DNA from 2 places in the Isoptericola maris genome. Region 2 is predicted to be linked to the other one. Evidence: predicted binding sites of a transcription regulator. Region 2 holds the regulator's gene; the other holds the start of a gene.
What was found. The regulator HrcA, encoded in region 2, represses chaperone genes, less so after heat shock. The targets are predictions, from matches to a motif close to TTNGCACTCGNNNNNNNCGAGTGCNAA.
Positions count from the first base shown of each region.

Region 1: the regulator HrcA is predicted to act here: its motif matches at 4,074-4,100, upstream of ACH5HR_RS10975 (FmdB family zinc ribbon protein).

Region 1 is NZ_JBLUNY010000006.1:168,096-175,731, reverse strand. Features, by position in the region: gene ACH5HR_RS10995 (PDDEXK-like endonuclease domain-containing protein) at 1-2,274, shown strand, start outside; gene ACH5HR_RS10990 (hypothetical protein) at 2,271-2,471, shown strand; gene mscL (large conductance mechanosensitive channel protein MscL) at 2,510-2,905, opposite strand; gene cpaB (Flp pilus assembly protein CpaB) at 2,953-3,603, opposite strand; gene ACH5HR_RS10975 (FmdB family zinc ribbon protein) at 3,697-4,056, opposite strand; gene ACH5HR_RS10970 (penicillin acylase family protein) at 4,239-6,788, shown strand; gene ACH5HR_RS10965 (5-formyltetrahydrofolate cyclo-ligase) at 6,809-7,465, opposite strand; gene ACH5HR_RS10960 (GNAT family N-acetyltransferase) at 7,535-7,636, shown strand, end outside.
Region 2 is NZ_JBLUNY010000001.1:643,424-651,059, forward strand. Features, by position in the region: gene ybeY (rRNA maturation RNase YbeY) at 1-441, opposite strand, end outside; gene ACH5HR_RS03250 (PhoH family protein) at 438-1,502, opposite strand; gene ACH5HR_RS03255 (HIT domain-containing protein) at 1,505-1,858, opposite strand; gene ACH5HR_RS03260 (16S rRNA (uracil(1498)-N(3))-methyltransferase) at 1,869-2,651, opposite strand; gene dnaJ (molecular chaperone DnaJ) at 2,653-3,774, opposite strand; gene hrcA (heat-inducible transcriptional repressor HrcA) at 3,824-4,855, opposite strand; gene ACH5HR_RS03275 (hypothetical protein) at 5,121-5,300, shown strand; gene ACH5HR_RS03280 (helix-turn-helix transcriptional regulator) at 5,358-7,636, shown strand, end outside.

The DNA.
Region 1 (7,636 bases), on a different contig from region 2:
CGCCGTCAGATCGCGTACACCGGCGAGGTGACGGGCCTGGAGGCGCCGACCACGATCAACGCGTGGGGTACGCAGCTCGCGATGCTCGCGGGCATGCGCAGCACGCTCGACGTGTTCCACCCGATGGTGTTCGAGCGCACCGCGACGGACCTGGTGCAGGCGACGGCGACGCGTCGGTGGCGCAGCGAGCACGGCGTGGAGATGGGCTGGTTCACGCGCCGGCGGCTGCGCAAGCGCGCGCGGGACATGGTCCGTCCGGGTGTCCGGGTGCCGAACCTCCACTCGGCGCTCATCGAGGTGGCCGAGCAGCGCGACGTCTGGGCCGAGCACTCGCCGCGCGGCGGGTGGCCGACGCTTCCCGAGGGGCTGGCCACCATCGAGGACACGTACGAGGCGGTGCGCATCGACCTCGTCGCCCTCGAGCCGGTGCTGGGACCGACGGTGCACGGTGCGCAGCTGCTCGACCTGGACCTCGACGCGCTCGCGGAGCGGCTGCACCAGCTCGCCCTGGACCCCCAGGCGCTGGAGACGCTGCCCGAGCGCACGAACCTGCTCCGCCGAGCCCGCGAGGCAGGTCTCGGCGAGCTGATCGACGACCTGACCTCGCGCCGCGTCGACGCCGACCAGGTGGCCGCCGAGCTGGACCTCGCGTGGTGGACCAGCGTGTTCGAGCAGATCCTCGGTGGCGACCCGACCCTCGCGGGCCAGGACGGCGCCGGGCTCGACGCGCTGGCGCGCCGCTTCCGAGACCTGGACGCCCGGCACCTCGCCGCTCTCTCGCAGCCGGCCAGGGTGGCCGCCCGCGCGCACCTGGGTGCGGCGATGCGGGAGGACCGCGCCGGGTCCGAGGCGCTGTTCGCCGAGCTCATCGAGGGCCGGATGGCGTCGCTGCGCGAGCTCGTCGAGAGGTACGGCGACGTGGCCCGGCGGTTGCGGCCCGTGGTCCTGGCGACCCCCACGCTGGTGCCTCACCTGCTGCCCACCCACCGCACGGTCGACCTCGTGGTGCTCGACGCGGTCCAGCACGTGCCGATCGAGGTCGTCGTCACCTGCCTGGCTCGTGGCCGGCAGGTGGTCGTCGTCGGTGACCCGCGCACGGCGTCGGGCACCAGCGTGCGCGAGCTGTCCCAGCTGCTGCCCACGGTGACGCTGCAGCCGCGGGAGAACCGCCGCGACCCCGAGCTGACCCGCCTGCTGGCGGCCCACGGATACGAGGGTCTGCTGCGGCCGGCTCCGCTGCCGCGGCCGGAGGCGCTCGTCCAGCTCGACGTCGTCGACGGCACGGGGATGCCCGACCCGACGTCCGGGTCCGTCGAGAGCACACGAGCCGAGGTGGACCGCGTCGTCGAGGTGTCCATCGAGCATGCGCTGACCCGCCCCGAGGAGACGCTCGGGATCGTCACGGTGACGGCCGCGCACGCGGACCGCATCCGCGACGCGCTGCTGGCAGAGGTGCGCGCCAACCCTGCGCTGGCCCCGTTCTTCTCCGGGCGACGTGCCGAGCCCGTCGTCGTCGCCGACATCACCGGCGTGGCCGGGCTCTCGCGCGACACGATCCTGCTCTCGCTCGGCTTCGGCCGGACGCCGCACGGCCGTGTGCTGCACCGGTTCGGCGTCCTCGGGGACGACGGCGGAGCGGCGATGCTGCTCGGTGCGCTCGGCGCGACACGCCGTCGCCTGCACGTGGTGTCCTGCTTCCCGGCCGAGGCTCTCGACCCCGACCGTCTGCGTGGCGCCGGGCCGGGGCTGCTGCGGGACGTCCTCGAGCTCGCCGAGCGACGCTCGGGCGTGGCGGACCAGGTGGAGCTCGGCAACGGGATCGACGCGGGCCGCGTCCCGGACAGGCTCCTCATGGACCTGGGCGAGCGGCTGTGGCGGCTGGGGTACCTCGTCGAGACGGACTACGGCACCGGCGACGGTGACCGGATCCCGCTCGTGGTGGGCCATCCCGACCTGCCGGGCGAGCTGCTCGTGGCGGTGCTGACCGACGACGCGCAGTACGTGGCCGAGCCGTCCGTGCGGGTGCGGGACCGGCAGCTGGCCCAGCGGCTCGAAGGGCTCGGCTGGACCGTCGCGCAGGTGTGGTCCGCGGCGGCGTTCCTGGACCCGGAGGGCGAGGCGGACCGCGTGCGACGGCTGGTGCAGCAGGTCCGCGACGAGCGGGTCGGCACCCCCGGTGGCGTGCCGGTCCCGCCCGAGGTCGTGGTGCCCGTGATGGCCGACGACGAGCCTGACGAGGTCGTCAAGGATCCCCGGGAGACAATGGGGGAGTGACGTCCTCCGAAGAACCTCCCACCGCGGACAGCGCCGGCACGCCGGACGCACCTGCCACCGGTCGGCGTCGTGGCCCGCGGCGTGCGGTGCGGCGGGGCGCCGAGCGCGAGACCGTCTGGGGCGTCACCGCCGACGACGAGGGCGGTCACGAGTCCAACGACGACCGCCTGCGCCGGGACGTGCCACCGCACTGGTGACGCGCCCCGGCGGGCCGACCCGGACCGGGCGGGCGGTGTCAGGGCCGGCGGGCCTGCTCGGCGAGCAGGTCGCGGATCTCGGTGAGCAGAGCGAGGTCCGCCTCGGGCTCCTCGGCGACCTCGTCGTCGACCCGGCGGCGACGCTCGGCGTAGGTGTTCATCGGCAGCACGACGAAGAAGTACAGGGCCGCTGCCACGATGAGGAAGTTCAGCACCGCCTGCAGGAAGAGGCCGATGCTGAACGCCGCTCCGTTGAGCTCGAAGGTCCCGACCCCGGAGATGTCCGGCTGGCCGAAGATCGCCGCGATGAGCGGGTTGAGGATCCCGTCCATCAGCCCGGTGATCACCAGGGCGAACGCGCCACCGATGACGATGCCGACGGCGAGGTCGACCACGTTGCCCCGCATGATGAACGTCTTGAAACCAGCCAGCATGTTCCCGTCCTCTCGAGAAGGGGAGCGCGTGTCGCCCCTGCCGTGTCTCAGGGTACGAGCACGGCGGCGATCGTGCCCCACGTCGCGCCAGCGGAGACGTCGGCGGCCTCGTCCGGGTCGACGGCCACGAGGGTCACGGCGGAGTCCTGGCCGGCGGGTGCGGCCGAGCCGAGCAGACCGCCCGTGCTGGCCGCGCCGTCGTCGGCCGGGAGCCCTGGCAGGACGAGCGCACGCCGGGCGAGGCGGTCGGCGTCGTCGTCGGTGGAGAGCAGGTCGACGCGGTCGCCGGGGCGCAGCCACGTGGCCTCGGTGAGCCGGACGCCGACGACGACGGTGCCGTCGGGCGCCCGCTCGGCCATCCCGCCCCCGGCGACCAGGTCGGCGTGCACCGGGACGCCCGCGGCGAGGGTGACGGCAGGGGAGCGGCCGACGGCGTCGGCCGGGTCGGTCAGCAGCCCGTCCGGCGCGAGCTCGGCCGCCACCGTCAGCGTGGTGAGGTCGCCCGCGCGCAGGGTGGTGCCCGCCGGCAGCGCGCGGGCAGCGACGACCACCTCGCGGGTGGCCGGGGGCTCGGGCCGCATCGCGTGGACGGTCACGCCGGCGGCCAGGCCGCAGCACAGGGCGGCGACGACGAACCGGCTGCGCCAGGCGACCGTCCGCGCGTGGCGGGCCAGGCGGGACGTGGTGGAGGGCTCCATGCCGGGCACGCTAGGGCGCGCGGCGCGGCCGGTGCGGTCGCCGTCGTGCGCCGGTGGACCGCCTCCACCTGGGGGTGGCCTCGGGTGCCCGCGTCAGGCGGAGGCGGCCTTGGACGCGCCCGAGGAGCCCGACCCCGAAGAACCCGACGAGCCCGAGGACCCCGACGAGCCGGAGCCCGACGAGCCCGAGGTCGAGGAGCCCTTGTCGGAGCCGCCGGACTTCTTGTCGGACGAGCCGGAGGTGCCGGACGACGAGCCGCCCGAGCTCTTCGACCCGTTGCGCGAGTCGGTCCGGTAGAAGCCGGAACCCTTGAAGGTCACGCCCACCGAGCCGTACTGCTTGCGCAGCCGCCCGGAGCACTCCGGGCAGACCGTCAGCGAGTCGTCGGTGAACGCCTGGTGGATGTCGAAGGCGTGGCCGCAGTCGGCGCACCGGTAGGCGTAGGTGGGCACGGGTTCTCCTCGTCGGGCTGGCACTCAGATGATGCGAGTGCCAATCATACGCGGACGGTAGTCTCGCCTGCGTGTCAGCGAGCGACCTCCCCTCAGCGAACGAACCCGACGAGACCCGACCGCCCGAGGACGCAGGCGAGGAAGAGCCCGTCCCCGGGCCCCGCTCCCGCCTGCGGCGAGGAGTGGTGGGGATCGCGGTGGTCGTGGCGCTCGCCCTCGTCGCGACCGTGACCTTCACCGTCGTCACGGTCCGCAAGCCGCTGCCGGAGACCTCCGGGACGCAGAACGTGCCCGGGCTCGCCGGCGAGGTCACGGTGCACCGCGACGAGCAGGGCGTGCCGCAGGTGTACGCATCGACCGCGGAGGACCTCTTCGCCGCGCAGGGGTACCTGCACGCCCAGGACCGGTTCTTCGAGATGGACTACCGCCGGCACGTGACGTCGGGGCGGCTCGCCGAGCTCGTCGGCGACGTCCCCACCGCGATCGACGCGGACAAGGTCATCCGCACCTTCGGCTGGCGCGAGGTGGCCGAGGAGGAGTGGAACCTCATCTCCCCGGAGTCGCGCGGCTACCTGCAGGCGTACGCGCAGGGCGTCAACGCCTACCTCGCCGACCGCAGCACGGACGAGATCGCCCTCGAGTACACCGTGCTCGGTGCCACGGTCGACGTCGCGACACCCGCGCCCTGGGACCCGGTCGACTCCCTCGCCTGGCTCAAGGCGATGGCCTGGGACCTGCGCGGCAACTACGACGACGAGCTCGACCGGGCGCTCGCGTACGGCGCGCTGGAGGACGTCGAGCTCGTGGACGAGCTCTTCCCGAGCTTCGTCGAGGGCGGTAACACCCCGATCCTGGCGGAGAGCGACCTCGTCGAGGACGACGGGCGCAAGGGCTCGCGCACCGCGCCGGCGGACGTCGCCTGGCGCGGCGACGCGCTCGGCGGCGCCGTCTCGTCGGCCGCTGCAGCGCTCGACGCCGTACCCGTCCTCGTCGGTACCGGCGACGGCGCCGGGTCGAACTCCTGGGTGGTCTCCGGTGACCTCACCGCCTCCGGCTTGCCGATCCTCGCCAACGACCCGCACCTCGCGCTGGACGTGCCGAGCCTGTGGTCCCAGGTGGGCCTGCACTGCGAGCAGGTCTCGGCGGACTGCCCGTTCGACGTGTCGGGGTTCTCGTTCGCGGGATTCCCGGGCGTGATCATCGGGCACAACGCCGAGCTCGCCTGGGGACTGACGAACATGGGCGCCGACGTGACGGACTTCTTCGTCGAACGCGTGCGCGACGACACGTGGCTGCGCGACGCGGACGCCGAGGAATGGGTGCCCATGGAGTCGCGCACCGAGACGATCCGTGTCGCGGGAGCGGACCCGATCGAGCTGGAGGTGCGCTCGACCGACCACGGTCCGGTGGTGTCCTCGGTGCTCGACGTGGGCGCCGTCGTCGGCTCCCCGACCGAGGTGGGCACCGACTTCGGCGAGTACGCGGTCTCGCTGGCCTGGACCGCCCTCGAGCCGGGCCGGACGGCGGACGCCATCTTCGCGATGGCCGCCGCGGCCGACGCCGAGGACGTCCAGGAGGCGGCCGCGATGTTCGACGTGCCCGCCCAGAACATCGTGTTCGCCACGACCGACGGGCACATCGGCTACCAGGCGCCGGGCCGCATCCCGGAGCGGAAGCGGGTCTCCGGACCGGTGCCGGCCGACGGCACCTGGCCGCGACCCGGCTGGGACCCCCGGTACGACTGGCGCGGCTGGGTCGACGCGGAGGAGATGCCGCGGTCGCTGGATCCCGAGGAGGGGTTCATCGTCGCGGCCAACCAGGCGGTGCTGCCCCACGGCGTCGGACCGGACCTGTCGAAGGACTGGGACCACGGCTTCCGCTCCGAGCGCATCCGCGAGCTGATCACGCAGCAGGTCGCGGCCGGGCGGCCTTTCTCGGTCGAGGACATGAACAACCTGCAGAACGACGACTGGTCGCCGTTCGCCGCAGCGCTGGTGCCCGCCCTGCTCGACGTCGAGATCGACGACCCGTACGACGCGGACGGCCAGCAGCTGCTCGCCGGCTGGGACTACACGACGGAGACGGACTCGTCGGCCGCCGCCTACTTCAACGCGGTGTGGCGCAACCTGCTGCGCACCACCTTCTGGGACGACGTCCCGGAGGGCATGCGGCCGACCGGCGGGTCGCGGTGGCTCGTCGTGGTGCGCGACATGCTCGAGCGGCCGGAGCACCCGTTCTGGGACGACCGCTCGACCGTCAACGTGGTCGAGACCCGCGACGAGGCCCTCACCCAGGCGCTGGTGACCGCGCGGGGCGACCTCACCGTCGAGCTGTCCAAGGACGCGACGGACTGGCGGTGGGGCGCGCTGCACACGCTGGCGCTGGAGCACCCGGTGATCGGCGGGGAGTCGGTGCCCGCCCTGGTGCGCGACTACGTCAACCCGCGACCGGTCGAGATGGCCGGCGGCAGCTCGATCGTCAACGCCACCGCGTGGGACGCCTCGACGGGCAGCTTCCGGGTGACCACCGGCCCGTCCATGCGGATGGTCGTGGACCTGGGCGACCTGGACGCCTCGACGTGGGTGACGGTGACCGGCACGTCAGGCCACCCGGCGTCGTCCCACTACACCGACCAGCTCTCGGCGTGGGCCGACGGCGAGACGTTCCCGTGGCCGTTCAGCCGCGCAGCCGTCGAGGAGGCGGCGAAGGACACCGCGACCCTCGTGCCCTGAGGTCCTGCCGCTCCCGGTGACTACGCCGCCGGGAGCGGCAGCCAGCCGTCCGGGGTCACGACGGCGTGCACGGCCACGTCGTGCTCCAGGACCGGCAGCGGTCGCTCGGCAGCGTCGTAGAGCTCCTCCGGGAAGACCAGCGCGATGGACCGCACACCAGGACGCACCTGCTTCAGCACGCGGTCGTACCAGCCGCCGCCCTGCCCGAGCCGGGTGCCGCTCGTGTCGACGGCCAGCGCGGGGGCGATGACGACGTCGGCCTGCGTGATGGCCTCCGCGCCGAGACTGGGCCCGCCCGGCTCCGGCGGCCGGCCCGGGGCCCGTTCGCGGAGGTCGTCCGGACCGGTGTAGTCCGCCCAGTCGCGGGCGAGGCCCGCGCCGAGCACCGGGAGCAGCACCCGTGCGCCGCGCGCGGCGAGGCGCTCCAGCAGCGGCAGGGTGGAGGGCTCCGTGGGACGGGGGGAGTAGGCGACGACGACGGACGCCTCCTGCACGGCGGGGACGTCGGCGACGACCTCGGCGAGCGCCCTCGCCGCCTGGTCACGCAGCCGTTGAGAGCGTTCCGAGCGGTGGTGGCGGATCGCGCGCCGCAGCTCGTCCTTGGCATCTTCGGGTTCCATCCCCGCGACGACCGGGTACGGCTGATGCGCTGTCGAGGCCTTGAGGTCGCCGTGCATGTCCTTATTGTGGCAGGGTCCGGTGCCACGGGGACCCGGCGCGCCGGGTAGGTGGACGAGGGAACCGGGATGAACGATGCGAAGAGGTGGGCGGTGACCAGGCCCTGGCCGGTCACGCTCCGTGAGGACACGCCGTCGGGCGCCGTGGTGCTGCGGCCCCTGCGACGCCGC
Region 2 (7,636 bases):
GAGGAAGGTGAGCAGGAGGCGTCGCTGCAGCGCGAACATCTCCTTCTCCTCCTCGGGCTCGGCGTGGTCGTAGCCGAGGAGGTGCAGGATGCCGTGCGTGGTGAGCAGCAGCAGCTCCTCCACCGTCGAGTGGCCCGCCGCCTTGGCCTGCTGCGCCGCCACGTCCGGGCACAGGACGATGTCGCCGAGCGTCCCCGGCGGTGCCTCCTCGCCCTGGCGGCCGGGGCGCAGCTCGTCCATCGGGAAGGAGAGCACGTCGGTGGGGCCGGGCTCGTCCATCCACTGCACGTGCAGGTCCGTCATCGTGGCCGTGTCCACGAACAGGACGGACAGCTCGCTGGCCGGGTGCACGTGCAGGCTGTCGAGAGCGAAGCGGGCCAGCGCCGCGAACTCCGCCTCGTCGACCTCGTGGCCCGACTCGTTGTTGACCTCGATGCTCACCGGCGTCCCCCTCGGTCGTTCCGGCTCCCCCGGCCGGCGCCGTCGCCGCGGGGCCGCGTGGTGTCCCACCGCGCGTAGGCGTCGATGATGTCGCTCACGAGCCGGTGCCGCACGACGTCGGAGCTCGTCAGACGGCAGAACTCCACGTCGTCGACGCCGGTGAGGATGTCCTCCACGACCCGTAGGCCCGACGTCGTGCCACCCGGCAGGTCCACCTGCGTGGCGTCACCGGTGATGACCATCGTGGAGCCGAACCCGAGCCGGGTGAGGAACATCTTCATCTGCTCCGCAGAGGTGTTCTGCGCCTCGTCGAGGACGATGAACGAGTCGTTGAGCGAGCGGCCCCGCATGTACGCGAGCGGCGCGACCTCGATCGTGGAGGAATCGATGAGCTTGGGGATCGAGTCGGGGTCGACCATGTCGTGCAGCGCGTCGTACAGCGGCCGCAGGTACGGGTCGATCTTCTCGCTGAGCGACCCGGGCAGGTATCCGAGCTTCTCGCCCGCCTCCACGGCGGGGCGCGTCAGGATGATCCGGTTGACCTGCTTGGCCTGCAGGGCCTGGACCGCCTTGGCCATCGCCAGGTACGTCTTGCCGGTCCCGGCAGGGCCGATGCCGAACGTGATGGTGTTCGCGTCGATGGCTTCGACGTAGCGCTTCTGCCCGACGGTCTTGGGCCGGATCGTGCGGCCCCGGCTGGACAGGATGTCGAAGGTCAGGACCTCGGAGGGGAGCTGGACGGTCTTGGCCGTGAGCATCGCCACGGACCGCGAGACGACGTCCGGGGTGAGCGGCGTCCCGGACTCGACGACCTCGACGAGCTCGTCCAGCAGCCGGGAGACGATCGCGACCTCGGCGGCCGGGCCGTGCACGGAGATCTCGTTGCCCCGGGCGTGCACGTCGACGCCGGGGAACCCGTCCTCGACCGCGCGGAGCACGGAGTCGCGGCTGCCCAGCAGGGCGACCATCGGTACGTGGGCCGGGACGACGACGCGGTGCTCGGCGGTGTACCCGGCAGGTTGCTGGCCCGGGGGCCGATCGGAGGCGGCAGAGGTCGACATGCTCAGGCGGGGCTCCATCCGAGCTGGGTCCCGGCGATGACGTGCCCGTGCACGTGGAAGACGCTCTGGCCCGCTCGCGGGCCGGAGTTGAAGATGAACCGGTACTGCCCGTCGGCGAGGTCGTGCGCCACGGTGTCGGCGACCTCGACCACCTCGGCGAGCAAGCCGGGGTCCGCCGCGGCGAGCACGGAGACGTCACCGTGGTGCTCCTTGGGCACGACGAGCACGTGCACAGGAGCCTGCGGGTCGATGTCGCGGAACGCGATCACGCGTTCGGTGGTCTCGACGACGTCGGCTGGCAGCTCGCCCGCGACGATCCTGCAGAACAGGCACTCGGGATCAGTGGTGTCGGTCATACCGTCCACGCTACCGCCACCGGCCCAGACGTTCGCTCAGGAGTGCGACGGCGACGGGTCCGGCCGTCGAGGTGCGCAGCACGTGCGGGCCGAGGCGTGCCGCGGTCGCGCCCGCCGCGACGAGCGACGCGAGCTCGGCCTCACCGATCCCGCCCTCCGGCCCCACGACCACGAGCAGCTCGGGCGCGACGGCCCCGGAGGCCCGCTCGGCGGCCGCGGGCAGCGCGACGTCCGCGAGCGCCGTCGTCGCCTCCTCGTGGAGGACGACGACGGTACCCCCGGCGGCCGCGACCTCACGGGTGCGCGCCGCGAGCTGCTTGGTCGTGACGTGCTCGGACACCGCGGGCAGGTGCGCCCGGCGCGCCTGCTTCACGGCGGAGCGCACGGTCGACTCCCAGCGCGCCCGGGACTTCGCGGCCCGGGCGCCTCGCCAGACGACGACGGACCGGTCCGCCTGCCACGGCACGACGGCGTCGGCCCCGACCTCCACGGCCGCCTCGACCGCGAGCTGGTCGCGGTCGCCCTTGGCGAGCGCCTGGACGAGCGTGAGGACGACGCCGGGTGCCGGCTCGGTGGCACGCTCGGCCACCCGCAGGCGGACGTCGGTACCGTCGACCGACTCGACGACGCCGCGCAACCGGGTCCCGCCGCCGTCGACCACGTCGAGGGTCTCGCCGGGTCCGCGGCGCTGCACGACTCCGGCGTGGCGGCCCTCGTCACCGCCCAGGACGTAGACCTCGCCCGGTGCGACCCTGCTCAGGTCGTCCGCCGAGAGGAAGACGGGCGCGCTCACCTCAGCGGCCGCTCAGCTTGTCCTTGAGGCGGGAGAACACACCCGGGTGCGCCGCGACGAGCCGTGGCTCGGGCCGCTCCTCACCGCGCAGGCCGGCGAGCTGGTGCAGCAGCGCAGACTGCTCCTCGCTCAGCTCCGTGGGCACCTGCACCTCGACGTGGATGTTCAGGTCGCCCCGGCCGTTGCCGTGCAGGTGCCCGACGCCGAGACCCTTGAGGGTGATGATCTGGCCCGGCTGGGTGCCCGGGCGCAGGTCGATCTCCTCGGCACCGTCGAGGGTGTCGAGCTCGAGGACCGTCCCGAGCGCCGCCGCCGTCATGGGCACGGGCAGGGTGCAGTGCAGGTCGTCGCCGCGGCGGACGAAGACGTCGTGCGCCCGCTCGCGGATCTCGACGTACAGGTCGCCGGCGGGACCGCCGCCCGGGCCGACCTCCCCCTGGGACGTCAGCTTGATCCGCGTGCCGGTGTCGACGCCGGCCGGGACGTTGACCGTCAGGCTGCGGCGCGAGCGCACGCGACCGTCGCCGGAGCACTCGGCGCACGGCTCGGGGATGACCGTGCCGAAGCCCTGGCAGGCGGCGCACGGCGCCGTGGTCATGACCTGCCCGAGGAAGGACCGGGCCACGCGCTGGACGTTGCCGCGGCCGTGACACACCTCGCAGGTGCGCACGTCGGTGCCGGGCCGGCAGCCGTTGCCGCCACAGGTGCCGCAGACGACGGCCGTGTCGACCTGGAGCTCACGCTTGGCGCCGAACGTGGCCTCGACGAGGTCGATGTCCATGCGTACCAGCGCGTCCTGGCCGCGGCGCGCGCGCGGTACCGGGCCGGAGGCCTGGCCACCGCCGAAGAACGTCTCGAAGATGTCCTGGAAGCCAAAGCCCTGGCCAAAGCCGCCGCCGGCGCCCCCGCCCGGCGCGGTCGGGTCCACGCCGAGGTCGTACTGCTCGCGCTTCTCGCGGTTCGACAGCACCTCGTACGCGCGGGCGACGTCCTTGAACTTCTCCTCGCCGGCAGCCCCGGCGACGTCCGGGTGCAGCTCGCGAGCGAGCTTGCGGTATGCCTTCTTGATCTGCTCGGGAGAGGCGTCGCGCTCGACGCCCAGGATCTCGTAGTAGTCGGTCACAGTTCTCTCTTCGGTGACGTACGCGGTCTGGTCAGGGTTTCCGCGTGGCTCAGCTCGGCAGCACGCGGGAGAGGTAGCGGGCCACGGCGTGCACCGAGGCGATCGTGCCGGGATAGTCCATGCGGGTCGGGCCGATCGAGCCGAGGGACGCGACGGGGTCGCCGCCCGACCCGTAGTCGGAGACGACGACGGATGCCTCGGTGAGGCCGTCCAGCCGGTTCTCGTGACCGATCCGCACACCGACGCCGTCGCTCGACATCTCGGTGAGCAGCCCCAGCAGGATGACCTGCTCCTCGAGCGCCTCCAGCACAGGGCTCAGCCCTTGCTCGAAGGTCGCCTCGGAGCGGGCGAGGTTCGCCGTGCCCGCGAGCACGATCCGTTCCTCGTTCTCCTGGCCGAGGGTGTCGACCACCAGGTCGGCCACGGCACCGGCGACACCCGCCAGGTCCGGGCCGACGGCCTCCACCACGGCGGCGAACGCCACGGGGAGGTCCGCGAGCCGTTTGCCGGCCGCCGCGGCGTTGAACCGGGCGCGCAGCTCGGCCAGCGTCGCCTCGGCCAGCGGGCTCCCGCCGTCGGAGGTGCCGGGCAGCTCGCAGAAGCGCTGCTCGACCCGGCCCGTGTCCGTGATGACGACGACGAGCAGGCGTCCCTCCCCCACGGGGACGATCTCGAGGTGGCGCAGGCCCGACCGCCGCAGCGACGGGTACTGCACCACGGCGACCTGCCCGGTGAGCTGGGCGATCAGCCGCCCGGCCCGCACGAGGACGTCGTCGAGGTCGACGGCCTCGGACAGGAACGTCTCGATGGCGCGCTTCTGCGGGATCGTCAGGGGCCGCACCTCGGCGAGGCGGTCGACGAAGAGCCGGTAGCCGGCGTCGGTGGGCACGCGCCCGGCCGACGTGTGCGGCTGGGCGATGTAGCCCTCCTCCTCGAGCGCCGCCATGTCGTTGCGGATCGTGGCGGGCGAGACACCCAGGCGGTGGCGCTCCGTCAGCACGCGCGAGCCCACGGGCTCCCGCGTCGTGACGTAGTCCTCCACGATGGCGCGCAGCACCTCGAGACGACGTTCCTCGCTCACTCTCCTGCGCCTCCCTCCGCCGAGCACCCTGGCGTTCGTGCGTGGCCGTACCTTTAGCACTCTCGATCGTTGAGTGCCATCCTACGCGTCCCGACGGACAGAACCACGAGTGCCGCCCACCGGCCCGGTGAGGTACCTCAGACCGCTCGAGGGCCTTGCGGTGCGCCGAGAACCGGGCACCTGCCCGATCCACGCGCCTGCCTCACCCGTCGAGGCTGGTCGATGACGGGTCACCCGGCCCGGCACGACAGTCACGGAGGCGATCATGCACCCGATCGAGCACCACACCCTCTACCGCCGCCAGGAGTCCGAGCTCGCCCGACGTGCCGAGCAGGTGCGTCAGGCACGCGAGCGCCGCACCGCAGAGCCGGAGCGCGCCACGGGGCGACGGAAGCCTCGGGCGGACCGTCACCGCCTCACGCTGCTGTGGCGCCGCACGGCGTGAGCACCACCGTGCCCCCCGGTCCGGGGCGACCACGCCGCCACCTGGCACGATGACCAGGTGAGCCTCGAACCCTCTCCGCTGGTGGGCCGCGCCGACCAGCTCGGCACGCTGCGCGGCACCCTGTCGTCGGCCCGGCACGGCCAGGGCGACACGGTGCTGCTGTCGGGCGAGGCGGGGATCGGCAAGACCCGCCTGGTCACCGAGCTGCTCGCCGCCGTCGGCGACGACGTCCTCGTCGTGCGCGGACAGTGCGCCGACTCGGGCTCCGGCCCGGTCCCCTACGCGGGCGTCGAAGGCGTGCTGCGCGAGGTCGTCGCCGCCCTGGGGCCCGCCGACGCCCTCGCCGCCGCCGGCCCGGCCGCGGACGCGCTCGGCGCCGTCCTGCCCGGGCTCGTCGACGTCCGCCCCGACGTCGGCACCGGGCGCGCACCCGACGTGCTGGCCGACCTCCTCACGACGCTCGCCACCGAGCGGCCGGTCCTCGTCGTCGTCGAGGACCTGCACTGGTCCGACGACGTCACCCGCGCCGTCGTGTCCCGCCTGGCCCGCGCGGCACGCACCACCGCCCTGTGCCTGGTGGCCACCTACCGCAGCGACGACGTCGGCCGCCGGCACCCGCTGCGCACCACCCTCGCCGAGCTGGACCGGGCGCGGCTCGTCACCCGGGTCGAGGTCCCGCGCCTCGGTGCGGCCGAGGTCGCCGAGCTCGCCCGGACGGTGCCCGACGGCGGCAGCCCCGTCGCGCTCGACACCACCGCCCTGGCGGATCTCGTCGAACGCTCCGAGGGTGTGCCCTTCTACGTCGAGGAGCTCGCCCGCTGCCTCGACGCGGAGATGCCGACCTCCCTGCGCGACGTGCTGCTGCTGCGCTACTCCCAGCTCTCGGCCGGGGCGCAGGAGTTCTGCCGACTCGTCGCGGCCGCCGGCGCACGGGCCACCCACGACGTCCTCGCCGGCGTGCTGGGCGACGACGCGCTCGCCGCCGCCGAGCCTGCCGCACGCGAGGCCGTGGACGCCCTCGTGCTGCTCGCCGAGCCGGACGGCTACCGGTTCCGCCACGCGCTCATGCAGGAGGCCGTCGACGCGGAGCTCCTGCCGACCGAGCGCCGTCGCCTGCACACCGGGTACGCGCAGACGCTCGCGAGCGGCCCCCGGACCGTGCCTCGGCTCGCCGAGATCGCGGACCACTGGTGGCGGGCCCGGGTCCCCGGCAAGGCGCTCGCCGCCGCGGTCACCGCCCACGCGGCCGCCGGGCACGACGCCGCGGTCTCCACGGCGGCGGCACTCGGCGAACGAGCCCTGGAGCTCTGGGAGCTCGTCGAGGACGCCGAGGCCGTCACCGGCACCACCCACCACGAACTGCTGCTGCGGGTCGCCGACACGCAGCAGCTCGCGACCCGTGCCGACCGCGCACTGACGCTCGGCCGTCAGGCGCTCGTCGAGTGGCCGGCCCGCGACCCTGGCGGACGTGCACAGGCCCTCGGCCAGGTGGCCCTGTACTCGCTGCGCACCGGCGACCCCGCCGGCCAGGACCTGCTGTCCGAGGCGCTCGAGATCGCCCCTGCCGACGACGCGGACACCCGGCTGTGGCTGCTGCGCGCGCAGGCACGCACCGCGATGCTCGCCGGCCGGGCCGACGAGGCGATCGACGCCGCGACGCGCGGTCTCGAGGTGGCGACGGCGTCGGGCGACGCGGTCACCGCGTCGATCCTGCACAACACCCGCGCCGTGGCCCGGATCAACACCGGCGACCTGGTCGCGGTCGACGAGCTCGTGGCGGCCCGCGACCTGGCCGGGGACGACTGGCACGCCGTCAGTCGGTACTTCACGAACGGTTCGGACGCCTTCATCCAGCTCGGCCGGTACGCCGACGCGCTCCGGCTCGCGGCGGAGGGCGCCGACCGTGCCCGCCGCAGAGGTGCGGGCATGGTCAGCCGCACCATGCTCGAGGGGAACGTGGCCGAGGCCCTCGTCATGATGGGCCGGTGGAGCGAGGCCGACGCCTGGTACGAGCAGGCCACGACCCAGGTCGAGCCCAGCACGTTCGCCGTGTACCTCGCCGAACGGTGGACGTGGCTGACCCTGTGGCGCGGTGACGTCGACGGGGCGTTGGCGATGGCCCCCCGCCACCGTCCGGTGTGGATGCGCCACGAGCGCATCGAGACGCAGGTCCGCTACCGGATCCGCACCACGCTGGCCGAGCTGGCCCTCGTGCGCGACGACCTCGACGACGCACTGGACCTCGTCGGCATCGTCACCGACCACCACGATGGCGCCATCCCGTACGCCCTCTCGTTGCTCGGGGTGGCCGGACGAGTGCTGGCCCGCGCCCGCGA